Regions from separate parts of the Pseudomonas sp. SDO55104_S430 genome, predicted to be linked through region 2. Evidence: riboswitches for the same ligand, from Rfam matches in the RefSeq annotation. Region 2 holds a riboswitch; the other holds the start of a gene.
The links. A riboswitch is a leader RNA that binds a small molecule or an ion and turns the genes downstream of it on or off. The one in region 2 is predicted to bind cobalamin.
Positions count from the first base shown of each region.

Region 1: it holds a riboswitch for cobalamin, as region 2 does, so the genes downstream of both, ACW9JE_RS26785 (CbtB domain-containing protein) here and cobO (cob(I)yrinic acid a,c-diamide adenosyltransferase) in region 2, are expected to answer to the same signal.

Region 1 covers NZ_JBSVXG010000258.1:228-6,887, reverse strand. The annotation lists partial or broken gene cobN (cobaltochelatase subunit CobN) at 1-1,928, opposite strand, end outside; gene cobW (cobalamin biosynthesis protein CobW) at 1,932-2,993, opposite strand; cobalamin riboswitch at 3,093-3,306, opposite strand; cobalamin riboswitch at 3,486-3,711, shown strand; gene ACW9JE_RS26785 (CbtB domain-containing protein) at 3,833-4,027, shown strand; gene ACW9JE_RS26780 (CbtA family protein) at 4,039-4,749, shown strand; gene ACW9JE_RS26775 (cobalamin biosynthesis protein) at 4,746-5,159, shown strand; gene cobM (precorrin-4 C(11)-methyltransferase) at 5,254-6,000, shown strand; gene nfuA (Fe-S biogenesis protein NfuA) at 6,152-6,660, opposite strand, start outside.
Region 2 covers NZ_JBSVXG010000235.1:405-8,044, forward strand. The annotation lists gene ACW9JE_RS25985 (PQQ-dependent sugar dehydrogenase) at 1-985, opposite strand, end outside; gene ACW9JE_RS25990 (hypothetical protein) at 1,054-1,638, opposite strand; cobalamin riboswitch at 1,801-2,031, shown strand; gene cobO (cob(I)yrinic acid a,c-diamide adenosyltransferase) at 2,115-2,726, shown strand; gene ACW9JE_RS26000 (cobyrinate a,c-diamide synthase) at 2,723-4,123, shown strand; gene bluB (5,6-dimethylbenzimidazole synthase) at 4,120-4,770, shown strand; gene cbiB (adenosylcobinamide-phosphate synthase CbiB) at 4,767-5,675, shown strand; gene cobD (threonine-phosphate decarboxylase CobD) at 5,668-6,666, shown strand; gene ACW9JE_RS26020 (cobyric acid synthase) at 6,663-7,640, shown strand, end outside.

The sequences.
Region 1 (6,660 bases), on a different contig from region 2:
CGGGCGCGGCGTGGGTCGAGCAGTTGTGCTTCGTAGTATTCGTCGGCCAGCAACTCCAGGTTACGCAGCGGGCCGTAGGTTTCGGCGCGGGTCAGCGGCGGCATCAGGTGGTCGATGATCACCGCCTGGGTGCGCCTCTTGGCCTGGGCGCCCTCCCCCGGATCGTTGACGATGAACGGATAGATGTTCGGCAGCGGCCCGAGCAGCGCGTCCGGCCAGCAGCTTTCGGACAGCCCGACACCCTTGCCCGGCAGCCACTCCAGGTTGCCGTGCTTGCCGACGTGGATCACGCCGTGGGCGCCATAGGTGTTGCGCAGCCAGAAGTAAAACGCCAGGTAGCCGTGGGGCGGCACCAGGTCCGGGTCGTGATACACCGCACTCGGGTCAACCTGATAACCCCGGGCCGGCTGGATACCGACGAAGGTCAGGCCGAAACACAGGCCGGCGATCATCATCCGTCCGCCCCGGCACATCGGATCGCTGTCCGGTGCGCCCCAACGCTCCAGCACGGCGGCGCGATTGGTTTCGGGCAATGCGTTGAACATCCGCAGGTAATCGTCCATGGCTAGGCTTTGCTGGCACGGACGCTGATCGAGGCTGTCGAGGTCGTTGCTCACGCCCCCGAGCAACTGCTGGATCAGCGCGGTGCCGCTGTCGGGCAATTCGGCCGGCAGCGGATAACCTTCCCGCTGCAGCGCCCGCAGGATATTCAGCGCCGCCGCCGGGGTGTCGAGCCCCACGCCATTACCGATACGGCCATCGCGGGTCGGGTAGTTGGCGAGGATCAGCGCCACGCGTTTCTCGGCATTGGGCAGGCGCGCCAGATCAATCCAACGCCGCGCCAGTTCGGCGACGAAGTCCATGCGTTCGGCTGCGGGCTGGTAGCAGACCACGTCGGACTGACTGCGCTCGCTGCGCCAGGCCAGATCCTTGAAGCTGATCGGCCGGCTGATGATCCGCCCGTCCAGTTCCGGCAGCGCGATGTGCATCGCCAGATCCCGCGGGCCGAGGCCCTGCTCACTGGCGCGCCAGCCCGGTTCGTTGTCCTGGGCGCAGATCGCCTGGATCACCGGAATATTGCGGCGAAACGGGCGCAAGTGCGGCGCTTCGGGGCTGGATTGGGCGAAGCCGGTGGTGTTCAGGATCACCCCCGCCTCGACTTCATCCAGCCAGTCCTCGACCGCCGACAGGCAGCCGGGCTCTTTCAAACTGGCCAGCGCAATCGGCAACGGGTTAAGCCCCGCCGCCTGCAAGCGCTGGCAGAAAACATCAATGAAAGCGGTGTTCGCCGCCTGCAAATGCGAGCGGTAGAACAGCACCGCCGCCACAGGCCGGTCGGCCTGCCAGTCGGCCTGCCAATCCTTTAATGTCGCGGTGCTTTTTGATGGGTGGTAGATCGCCGTGCGCGGCAGGGTTTGTGGCTCGACCCAAGGATAATCGCGGCCCAGCCAGCGATTGGCCAGACAACGAAACAGGTTCAGCGCATTGGCCATGCCGCCCTGACGGAGAAAATGCCAGAGCCGGTCGCGATCTTCGGCTACTACTGTGCTCAGGTCGCTGAGTTCCGGGTCCGGGCGATCATCACCCGGCACCAGAATCAATTGCACGCCCCGTTGCGACAGCTCCACCAGCCGCTCGACACCGTAGCGCCAATAGGCGATGCCGCCGTGCAGCGAAATCAGAATCACCTTGGCGTGACGCAGCACTTCATCGACATACAGGTCGACCGAGGCGTGGTTCTGCACCTGCATCGGGTTGGCCAGGCGCACGCTGGGGTAATCCTCGGGCAGCTGCTGCGCGGCTTCGGCGAGCAGCGCAAGGCTGGAGTCGCCGCTGCACAGGATCACCAGCTCGGCGGGGGTTTGTCCAAGGTCGGCGATGTTGTCATCCGACACGAAACCGCCGGGCTGGGTCCTGAGCAGGTGCATGGCTTACACGCTGAGCGCGGCGCGCAATTGCGCTTCGAGGGCGGCGGCGTCCAGCTCCTGGCCGATCAGCACCAGACGGGTGATGCGCGCTTCTTCGGCATTCCACTTGCGGTCGAAGTGTTTGTCGAAGCGGGTGCCCACGCCCTGGATCAGCAGGCGCATAGGCTTGTTCGGAATCGCCGCGAAGCCCTTGACCCGCAGGATGCCGTGCTTGACCACCAGTTGAGTCAGGGCGTCCAGCAGCAGGCTTTCGTCGGCTTGCGGCAGCTCGATGGAAATCGAATCGAAGGCATCGTGGTCGTGATCGACCTCGCCTTCGTGGTGATGGTCGTGATGACTGTGACGGCCGTCGATGTGCTCTTCGGAGCCGGCACCCAGGCCGATCAGCACGTCCAGCGGCAGACGACCGTTGCTGGCTTCGATGACTTTCACCGCCGGCGGCAGTTCTTCGGCCACCTCCAGGCGCACGCGGGCCAGGTCTTCAGGGTTAATCAGGTCGGCCTTGTTGAGGATCACCAGATCAGCGCTCGACAGCTGGTCGGCGAACAGTTCGTGCAGCGGCGACTCGTGGTCCAGGTTCGGATCGAGTTTGCGCTGGGCATCGACCTGATCGGGGAACGCGGCAAAGGTGCCGGCGGCGACGGCCGGGCTGTCGACCACGGTGATCACCGCGTCGACGGTGCAGGCGCTGCGGATTTCCGGCCACTGGAAGGCCTGGACGAGGGGTTTTGGCAGCGCCAGGCCCGAGGTTTCGATGAGGATGTGATCAAGATCGCCGCGACGGGCCACCAATTCGCGCATCACCGGGAAGAACTCTTCCTGGACGGTGCAGCACAGGCAGCCGTTGGCCAGCTCATAGACGCGGCCGCTGGCCTCTTCTTCGGTGCAGCCGATGGAGCACTGCTTGAGGATTTCGCCGTCGATGCCCAACTCGCCGAACTCGTTGACGATCACCGCGATACGGCGACCCTGGGCGTTGTCCAGCATGTGGCGCAGCAAGGTGGTTTTGCCCGAGCCCAAAAAGCCGGTAACGATGGTGACGGGGAGTTTGGCCAGTGTTTTCATCGGATGCCCTTTGGCAAGGTGGCGGGCATACGGGACGAGGAGCGGCCACGCGCACGCGCGCCGCAAGCGTTCGCCACCGGATCACCCCGCCCGGTTGTAGTGAGAATCTGTATCGAGGCAGGTCTCCTGGCTGACGGTGTGCCGGTCGGTCGACTGGCGTTGGCTGCGCCTTCCCGCGGGCTCAGGAACTGAGCGTGCAGTGGCGTGGCAGCGAACATCACCGTTCACAGTTGCGGGGGCAGCCGCGGCATCGACCGCGTTCCCTTCTTAGCTTCGGCAAACATGCCGAAGAACCTCGAAAGCGCAAGGCTACGCATCGTATTGGGGACGGTCAATGTCTTGTGGTGACCGCTACGACGCCTTCGCGGGCAAGCCTCGCTCCTACAAAGAACACCGCCACCCCGTAGGAGCGGGGCTTGCCCGCGAACAGATGCATCCCGATCCACAGGTGAGAACGCTTGCCAATTGACGCCCCACCCCCGCCCATGCTCTCCTACACAACTTGTTACGGGTGCCCTTCACAGGGTGAAACGGGAAACCGGTGAATCGTGTGCTTTACTCAAAGCCACGTCAGTCCGGTGCTGCCCCCGCAACGGTAAGCGAGCGAAGCGTCAGATCCACTGTGCCGATATGGCATGGGAAGGTGATGCTTTTCGGTATCAGCCACAGGCTTCTACCCCTCGCGAGCCCGGAGACCGGCCCGCAACACGAAGTAATCAGACTTCAACTGAATGACAAACCCGCGGTGGGCGGGCGCTGTTCGAATCCCTGCGCGCTCGGTCGTGCGGGGCCTCTGCATGCGCTTTTGATTGCCCGCTGACAGACCAGAGGGAAACGCCATGTCGATCATCAGCAGCACCGGCCACAGCCAATCCGCCAGCAGCACCACGACCCTGACCCAACGCCTGACCGCCGCCTTCTGCGCGTCGATCCTGGGTGCCTGCCTGGTCTACTTCGCCGGCTTCTCGCACATCGAAGCGGTGCACAACGCTGCCCACGACACCCGCCACAGCGCCGCGTTCCCGTGCCATTGAGACCTGCCGACATGATCAAGCGTATTGCCCAGACCGCAGGTTTCACCGGCCTGCTGGCCGCCCTGCTGCTGACCCTCTTGCAAAGCTTCTGGGTCTCGCCGCTGATTCTGCAGGCCGAGACCTACGAAAAATCCGAACCTGCCGCGGTTGAAGTCCACGAACACACCCACGAAGGCGCCGTTGCTGCGCACACCCACGATGCCGAAGCCTGGGAGCCGGAAGACGGCTGGCAGCGCGTGCTGTCGACCACCGGCGGCAATCTGGTGGTGGCCGTCGGCTTCGCCCTGATGCTGGCCGGTCTATACACCCTGCGCGCACCGACCAAAACCTCCCAGGGCCTGCTCTGGGGTCTGGCCGGTTACGCCACCTTCGTGCTGGCGCCGACCCTCGGCCTGCCGCCTGAATTGCCGGGTACCGCTGCCGCGGATCTGGCGCAGCGCCAACTGTGGTGGATCGGCACCGCCGCCTCTACCGCCGCGGGCATCGCCCTGATCGCTTTCGGTCGCCACTGGCTGCTGAAAGTACTGGGCGCGGCGATCATTGCCGTTCCCCACGTGATCGGCGCTCCGCAACCGGAAGTGCATTCGATGCTCGCGCCGGAAGCGCTGGAAGCCCAGTTCAAAATCGCTTCGCAGCTGACCAACGTCGCGTTCTGGCTGGCCCTGGGCCTGATCAGCGCCTGGCTGTTCCGCCGCAAAAGCGACGGTCAATACCACGCATGACCGATACCAACGCAGCGCCGACCCTGGTGGTCGGCCTGGGTTGCCAGCGCGGCTGCCCCGTCAGCACGCTGCGGGCCTTGCTCGATCAGGCGCTACAGGCTCACCAGATCCCGTTGCAACAGGTCAAAGGCCTGGCCAGCATCGACCTCAAGCGCGAAGAACCGGCACTGATCGAACTGGCCGCGCAGCTGGGCCTGCCAATGGCGTTCTTCAGCAGCGAGCAATTGACGCCCTATGAACCGCTGCTCAGCCACCATTCGCAGATCGCCTTCGAACGCACCGGCTGTTACGGCGTGGCGGAAAGCGCGGCCCTGGCCCTGGCCGAGCAATTGGCGAATGCGCCGGTGAAACTGCTGATCCGCCGACAAAAATATGCCCAGGCAACTCTGGCATTGGCCGGCGCGGCCTGAAATCCCCGATAATCCCCGCCTTCGATCATGAGCAATCTTCATCTGAAGCGTTGCGCGCCTCTTTTTACAGGCTCTCTTTCAATAGGAACCGACGATGACCGTCTACTTCATCGGCGCCGGCCCCGGCGACCCGGAACTGATCACCGTCAAGGGCCAGCGCCTGATCCGCAGCTGCCCGGTCATCATCTACGCAGGGTCCCTGGTGCCCACCGCCGTGCTGGAAGGACACAGTGCCGAACAGGTGGTCAACAGCGCTGAATTGCACCTGGAACAGATCATCGAACTGATCAAGACCGCCCACGCCAACGGCCAGGACGTGGCCCGCGTGCATTCCGGCGATCCGAGCCTGTATGGCGCCATCGGCGAGCAGATTCGCCATTTGCGTGAGCTTGGCATCCCGTTCGAAATCATTCCCGGAGTGACGGCGACTGCCGCCTGCGCAGCATTGTTGGGCGCGGAACTGACGTTACCGGACATCTCCCAGAGCGTGATCCTGACCCGTTATGCCGATAGGACCGCGATGCCTGCGGGTGAAGAATTGGGGAGTTTGGCCCAGCATGGGGCGACCATGGCGATTCACCTTGGGGTCAATCATCTGGAGAAAATTCTCGCCGAGCTGTTGCCGCATTACGGCGCGGATTGTCCGATCGCCGTGATTCACCGCGCGACCTGGCCGGATCAGGATTGGGTGGTGGGGACGATTGGTGATATTGCCGGGAAGGTTGCCGAGAAGGGGTTTCGGCGTACGGCGTTGATACTGGTGGGACGGGTGTTGGGTAGTGATCAGTTCAGTGAGTCGTCGCTGTACCGTGCCGGGCATTCGCACCTGTATCGCCCATAAGTCCGTCTTCGCGAGCAAGCCCGCTCCCACAGTTGATTTGTGAACACAGGCCCAATGTGGGAGCGGGCTTGCTCGCGAAGGGGCCCTTGAACTCAGCCCATAAAAAAACGGCGCTCACGGGGCGCCGTTTTTTCTTTTCGCAGCGAACACCTTAGTAGTAGGCGTTTTCTTTCTGCGTGTGGTCGGTCACGTCACGAACGCCCTTGAGCTCCGGAATGCGCTCGAGCAGGGTGCGCTCGATGCCTTCCTTCAAGGTCACGTCGGCCTGGCCGCAGCCCTGGCAGCCGCCGCCGAACTGCAGAACGGCGATGCCGTCCTCGACCACATCGATCAGGCTGACCTGACCGCCGTGGCTGGCCAGACCCGGGTTGATCTCGGTCTGCAGGTAGTAGTTGATGCGCTCGTTGACCGGGCTGTCGGCGTTGACCATCGGCACCTTGGCGTTTGGCGCCTTGATGGTCAGCTGGCCGCCCATGCGGTCGGTGGCGTAGTCGACGACGGCGTCGTCGAGGAACGCTTCACTGAAGCCGTCGATGTAGGCGGTGAAGCTTTTGAGCCCCAGCGCCGTATCTTCAGGTTTTTCTTCGCCCGGCTTGCAGTAGGCAATGCAGGTTTCGGCGTACTGGGTGCCAGGCTGGGTGATGAAGACGCGGATGCCAA
Region 2 (7,640 bases):
CGATGGCTTTGGCCACCAGTTGCGGATTCTGTGGTTCGACGCGCACGTCGACATGCTGGCCGTAATAGCTGAACGGCCAGCCATAAAACCCGCCGTCCTTCACCGAAGTGATGTAGTCGGGCACCAGGTCGCTGCCGATTTCGTCCCGCTCATTGACCGCGGTCCACAGCGCGCCGGTCGACGGTTCCCAGGCCAGGCCGTTGGGGTTGCGAATCCCCGAGGCGAAGATGCGGTGGTTGCCGGTGGCGCGATCCACTTCCCAGATCGCCGCGCGGCCTTCTTCCTTGTCCAGGCCGTTCTCGCCCACGTTGCTGTTGGAGCCCACCGTCACGTAAAGCTTGCTGCCGTCCTTGCTGGCGATGACGTTTTTCGTCCAGTGGTGATTCAGCGTACCACCCGGCAGATCCACCACCTTGATGGGCGGTGACTTGATCTCGGTGGCGCCGTTTTCATAGTGAAAGCGCAGCAGGCGATCGGTGTCGGCGACGTAGAGGTCGTTGCCCACCAGGGTCATGCCGAAAGGTGAATTGAGATTTTCCAGGAACACGGTGCGAGTTTCGGCGATGCCGTCGTGGTCGCTGTCGCGCAGCAGGGTGATGCGGTTCGGGCTTGGCGTGCCAGCGCCGGCGCGGCCCATGACTTTCTTGGTGATCCAGCCTTTGATGCCCTTGTTGTCATCGGGCTTGGGCGGAGCGTTGGTTTCGGCCACCAGTATGTCGCCGTTGGGGAGTACATAAAGCCAGCGCGGATGATCGAGGCCGTCGGCGAAGGCGGCGACCTGAGTGCCGCTGGCAGCCACCGGTTTTGAGCCGTCCGGCCAACCGATGGCCGGGGCGATGTTCATGGTCGGAAACAGGGTCTTGTTCGGCTCCGGCAGCTTCGGCGCGGGGCCGGTGCCATCCGAGACTTGCAGGCTGGAGGTTTCACCGCAGGCGACGAGCCCGCAGGCGAAACCGAGGACGAGAACGAGCTGGGGCTTGCGCATGCTGACCTTCCCTATGAATGCAGTGACTTGTTCAGTAGAGAAGCTTCGTTGCGCGATGGTTCAACCGGTCAGCCGTGCGCTTCCTTGAGCAGCATGGCGATGCCGGGGTGATAGTGGCCCGCTTCGTTGTGCAACTTGCGATAGGCGTAGGGGAAATACCAGGCCACGGCGCAGGTGTGTTCCTTTTGCAGGTCGTCGACCATGTCCTGCAATTCTTCGGGGCTGGCGCTGTGCTGGGTTTTCTGTGGCGCGACGAAGAGGCAGCCGAGTTTCAAGTCGCTGGCGTAGCTGATCCGTTTGGCACTGGTGGTGATGTCGTGCAGCGGTTGGCTCAGGTTCAGGTTGTTGACCCGCGGCCAGCGTTGCGTGGCCTGCAGCCAGGCGCGGGCTTCGGGCGTGGCGATGAACAGGTCCGCGCGGCCGTTGCGCTCGCCGTCTTCAATCTGCTTGCGGGTGGGCGATTGTTCCAGGGTGATGATCTCGGCCATCCACGCAGCCGCGCTGAGCAAACCGAGATTGGCTTTTTCATCGAGCCAGTAGGGCGTTTCACTGTCGCCACGGATGGCGTTGTAGCGATCGATACAGTCAAACCAGCGTTCCAGTACCGGGCGCAGGAATTCCAGCTTCGGATTGCTGATGATCATGCCTTGCATGGGGCTCACCTTTTTATTTTGGTGTGAATTGCCGTGAGTTATGGCTCTTTGATATCACTGCTGACAGTGTGGCACAAGATTGGCGTCAGAATATTGAGCAGCAGTCGATATTCCGGAATCAGGCCCCCGGCTTTAATTGACGCTCCACCCCCAACCCTCTAACCTTCGCCGCTTGTTTCAGGTGCTCTGTGGTCATGGCCGACAGAGTGAAACAGGGAAGCCGGTGAGCGGGCGATGCTATGCATCCAGGCTTGCGATCCCGGCGCTGCCCCCGCAACGGTAAATGAGTGAAGGCTGCGTCTTGAGCCACTGTGTCGACGACATGGGAAGGCGCGCAGCCCAGGCCCCGAGCCGCTCATGAGCCCGGAGACCGGCCTGATCCATCCAGATGGCATCACGGTGGGCGATGCCAGGCTTCCCGCTATCTATTCTTTTGCCTGCCCGCCGTTATTCCTGCCTCAACGGAGAGCTCCCCCATGACCGAATCTTCTGATCGTGACGAACGTCATCTGGCGCGCATGCTGCGCAAAAAAGCCGTGATCGACGAGCGTATCGCCAACTCCCCCAACGAATGCGGCCTGCTGCTGGTGCTGACCGGCAACGGCAAAGGCAAGAGCAGTTCGGCGTTCGGCATGCTCGCGCGGTCCATGGGCCATGGCATGCAGTGCGGCGTGGTGCAGTTCATCAAGGGCCGTAACAGCACCGGCGAAGAATTGTTCTTCCGCCGCTTCCCCGAGCAAGTGCGCTTTCACGTGATGGGCGAGGGCTTCACCTGGGAAACCCAGGACCGCCAGCGTGACATCGCCGCCGCCGAAGCGGCCTGGGCGGTGTCCCAGGAACTGCTGCGCGATCCGTCCATCGGCCTGGTGGTGCTGGACGAACTGAACATCGCCCTCAAGCACGGCTATCTGGATCTTGATCAAGTCCTCAGCGATTTGCAGGCCCGCCCGCCGATGCAGCATGTGGTAGTGACCGGTCGCGGCGCCAAGCCGGAAATGATCGAACTGGCCGACACCGTCACCGAGATGGGCATGATCAAGCACGCCTTCCAGGCCGGGATCAAAGCGCAGAAAGGCGTCGAACTGTGAATGCACCTCGTCATTGCCCGGCGGTGCTCATCGCCGCGCCGGCCTCCGGTCAGGGCAAGACCACCGTCACCGCCGCGCTGGCCCGTTTGCACCGCAACCAGGGGCGCAAGGTTCGTGTATTCAAATGCGGCCCGGACTTTCTCGACCCGATGATTCTCGAGCGCGCCAGCGGTGCGCCGGTGTATCAACTGGACATGTGGATGGTCGGCGAGCAGGAAAGCCGGCGCCTGTTGTGGGAAGCCGCCGGGGAAGCCGATTTAATTTTGATCGAAGGGGTGATGGGTCTGTTCGATGGCACGCCATCCAGCGCTGATCTGGCGCGGCATTTTGGCGTGCCGGTGCTGGGCGTGATCGACGGCACCGCCATGGCCCAGACCTTTGGCGCGCTGGCCCTGGGCCTGGCGCGTTATCAGCCGGACCTGCCGTTTGCCGGCGTGCTGGCCAACCGCGTCGGCACCTTGCGTCACGCGCAGTTGCTGGAAGGCAGCCTGACCGAGGGTCTGCGTTGGTACGGCGCCTTGTCCCGGGAAACCGGTATCGAATTACCGAGTCGGCATCTGGGGCTGGTGCAGGCCAGCGAGTTGAACGATCTCGATGTTCGCCTGGATGCCGCCGCCGATGCTTTGGCCAGCAGTTGCGAAGTCGCGCTACCGCCGGCGGTGGAGTTTGCCGCGCCGGATGTGATCGCTGCCGAGTCGTTGCTGGCCGGCGTGCGCGTTGCCGTGGCCCGCGACGAAGCCTTCGCCTTTACCTATGGCGCCAGTCTCGATTTGCTGCGGGCGATGGGTGCCGAACTGCGGTTTTTCTCGCCGATCCGCGACGCGCAATTACCCGAGGCCGATAGCCTGTATCTGCCGGGTGGTTATCCGGAGCTGCACCACGTGGCGCTGTCGCAAAACACCTCGATGCTCAACGCCATCCGCGCGCATCATGCAGCAGGCAAACCGTTGCTGGCCGAGTGTGGCGGCATGCTTTATCTGCTCGATTCGCTGACCGATGTCGAAGGCACTCGCGCTGAACTGGTGGGCTTGCTCGCAGGCGATGCAGTGATGCAGAAGCGTCTTGCCGCGCTGGCCTTGCAGGCGGTTGAACTGCCGGAAGGATCGCTGCGCGGGCATACCTATCACCACTCGCTGACCACCACCGACCTGACCCCGATTGCCCGGGGCCTGAGCCCTAATGGCGGGCGCGGGGCGGAGGCGGTTTATCGTGAGGGGCGGATGACGGCCTCGTATGTGCATTTTTATTTTCCGTCCAATCCGTCGGCGATTGCCGCGTTGTTGGCGCCGTCCTGTGAGGACGCCATCGCGGGCAAGCCCGCTCCCACAGTAGATAGTGTTCTGCCTGAAGAAATACGAACAAATGTGGGAGCGGGCTTGCTCGCGAAGAGGCCATGAGCGACACCACCTTCTCTGAAGCCGAACGCGCAGCCGTCTACCGAGCCATCGCCGAACGCCGCGACATGCGCCACTTCAGCGGCGGCACGGTCGAGCCCGAACTGCTGCGGCGTCTGCTGGAAGCCGCGCATCAGGCGCCGAGCGTCGGCCTGATGCAGCCTTGGCGTTTTATCCGCATCAGCGACCGCGACCTGCGGGGCAGGATCCGCGATCTGGTGGAAGAGGAACGCATTCGCACCGCCGAAGCCCTCGGCGAGCGCAGTGACCAATTCATGCAACTGAAAGTCGAAGGCATCAACGATTGCGCCGAACTGCTGGTGGCCGCACTGATGGATGATCGCGAGCGGCACATCTTCGGTCGGCGCACCTTGCCGGAAATGGACATGGCTTCCTTGTCCTGCGCGATCCAGAACCTGTGGCTGGCGTCCCGTGCCGAAGGGCTGGGGATGGGCTGGGTGTCGTTGTTCGAACCGCAGGCCCTGGCCGATTTGCTCGGATTGCCCACCGGTGCCAAGCCACTGGCGATTTTGTGCCTGGGACCGGTCGAGGAATTCTATCCGGCGCCGATGCTGGTGCTCGAAGGCTGGGCGCAAGAGCGTCCGCTGACTGAAATGCTGTATGAGAATTTTTGGGGAGTGCGTACATGAGTGTGGCGTTGTTGAGTGCCGCCGCGGTTGCGCTGGATGCGCTGCTGGGCGAGCCCAAACGCTGGCATCCGCTGGTGGTGTTCGGCCGTTTTGCCGAGCGCATCGAGCAACGTTTCAACGCGGGCGGTCGCGGCTGGCGCAGCCACGGCGTTACGGCGTGGGTAATCGCGGTATTGCCACTGACCTTGCTGGCCACCGCGTTTTCGTGGGCGCCCTACGTCGGCTGGCTCGTCGAGATTCTCGCGCTGTATTGCGCCTTGGGCATGCGCAGCCTCGGCGAGCATGTCGAGCCGGTGGCCAAGGCCTTGCGCGGTGGTGATCTGGAAGAGGCCCGCAAGCGCGTCAGTTATCTGGTCAGCCGCAAGACCAGCGAGCTGGATGAAACCGCCGTCGCCCGTGCCGCCACCGAGTCGGTGCTGGAGAACGGCAGTGACGCGGTGTTCGCCGCCCTGTTCTGGTTTGCCGTGGCCGGCGCGCCGGGTGTGGTGCTCTATCGTTTGAGCAATACGCTGGACGCGATGTGGGGTTATCGCAACGAGCGCTTCGAGCGTTTCGGCTGGGCGGCGGCGAAGATCGACGACGTCCTCAATTACATTCCCGCGCGTCTGGTGGCGCTGACCTACGCGTTGCTGGGCAAGCCCCGTCTGGCGCTGAAATGCTGGCGTACCCAGGGCCCGACCTGGGACAGCCCCAATGCCGGGCCGGTAATGGCCGCTGGCGCCGGTGCGCTGGGTGTGGAGCTGGGCGGGCCGGCGATTTATCACGGCGAGCTGCACGAGCGTCCGCAACTGGGTGAAGGCGCGCCGGCGGACGCGGACTCCATCGACCGCGGCTGGCAATTGGTCCAGCGCGGGGTATGGTTATGGTTGCTGATTCTCTGCGTGGGAGCTGAGTTCTATGCTTGAACACGGTGGACGATTGCGCAAGGCGGCGCTCGAATACGGCATCGAGGAAGCCGATTGGCTTGATCTGTCCAGCGGTCTGGCGCCCTGGCCGTTTCCGGTTCCCGAGATCCCGCTGCGAGCCTGGGCGCGCCTGCCGGAAAACGACGATGGTTTGGAGCAGGCGGCCTGCGATTACTACGGCACCCTGCAAGCCTTGCCGGTGGCCGGCTCGCAAATGGCCATCCAGTTGTTGCCGCGCTTGCGCCGGGCCGGCAAGGTTGGCGTGCTCTCGCCGTGTTACGCCGAACATGCCGAAGCCTGGCGTCGCAACGGCTACATCGTGCGCGAAGTGGTCGAGCAGGAAGTCGACTTCTTCGTCGACAGCCTCGATGTGTTGGTGGTGGTCAATCCGAACAATCCCACGGGCCTGAGCCTGAGCCTGAGCCCCAGCCGCTTGCTCGACTGGCATTCGCGGCTGGCCCAGCGCGGTGGCTGGCTGGTGGTGGACGAGGCGTTCATGGACAACACACCGCAACTGAGCGTGGCGCCATATGCCCATCAGGTCGGGTTGATCGTGCTGCGCTCGTTCGGCAAGTTTTTCGGCCTGGCCGGCGTGCGCCTGGGCTTCGTGCTGGCCGAGCGCAAGTTGCTCAGGCTGCTCGCCGAACAGGTCGGGCCATGGGCGGTGAGCGGTCCGACCCGGGTACTGGGCCAGGCTTGCCTGCGCGATACCGAAGGCCATGCGCGGCAACGCCTGCGCGCCGAGCAGGCCAGTGAACGGCTGGCGACGTTGCTCGATCTGCACGGCTTTAAGCCCCAGGGCGGTTGCGCCTTGTTCCAGTGGGTGGTGACCGATCGCGCCGGTGAACTGTACGAGTTCATGGCCCGGCGCGGCATTCTCCTGCGCCTGTTCTCGCAAACCGGCAGCCTGCGTTTCGGCCTGCCGGGCGACGACGCCGATTGGGCGCGCCTGAGCGCTGCCTTCGAGGCCTTTGCCAAGGACGCTTCATGACGACGTTGATGGTGCAGGGCACCACCTCCGATGCCGGTAAGAGCACGCTGGTGACGGCGCTGTGCCGTTGGGCCACGCGTCAGGGCGTGCGCGTGGTGCCGTTCAAGCCGCAGAACATGGCGCTCAACAGCGCGGTGACCGCGGACGGCGGCGAGATCGGGCGCGCCCAGGCGGTGCAGGCCCAGGCCGCGTTTCTGGAGCCGCACACCGACATGAACCCGGTGCTGCTCAAACCCAACAGCGACACCGGCGCGCAGGTGATCATCCATGGTCGCGCGGTCACCTCCATGAACGCTGTTGCCTATCACGACTACAAGGCCATCGCCATGCAGGCGGTGCTGGCTTCCCATGCGCGGTTGAGCGCGGTCTATCCGCTGGTGATGGTCGAAGGCGCGGGCTCGCCGGCCGAGATCAATCTGCGCGCCGGCGACATCGCCAACATGGGTTTCGCCGAAGCGGTGGACTGCCCGGTGGTGCTGATCGCCGACATCAACCGGGGTGGTGTGTTCGCGCATCTGGTGGGCACGCTGGAACTGCTTTCACCAAGCGAACAGGCACGGGTCAAGGGCTTCATCATCAACCGTTTTCGTGGCGACATCGCCCTGTTGCAGCCGGGCCTGGACTGGCTGGAGCAGCGCACCGGCAAACCGGTGATCGGCGTGCTGCCCTACGTAATGGACCTGCATCTGGAAGCCGAGGACGGCATCGATCAGCGCCAGGCCGACAAGGCAGAACAGGTGCTGAAAGTAGTGGTGCCGGTGCTGCCGCGCATCAGCAACCACACCGATTTCGACCCACTGCGCCTGCATCCGCAAGTCGACCTGCAATTCATCGGCCCTGGCCAGGCGATCCCTCCGGCCGAACTGATCATCCTTCCCGGCTCGAAAAGCGTGCGCAGCGACCTTGCGTATCTGCGGGCCAACGGCTGGGACACCGCGATCTCCCGGCACCTGCGTTACGGCGGCAAAGTGCTC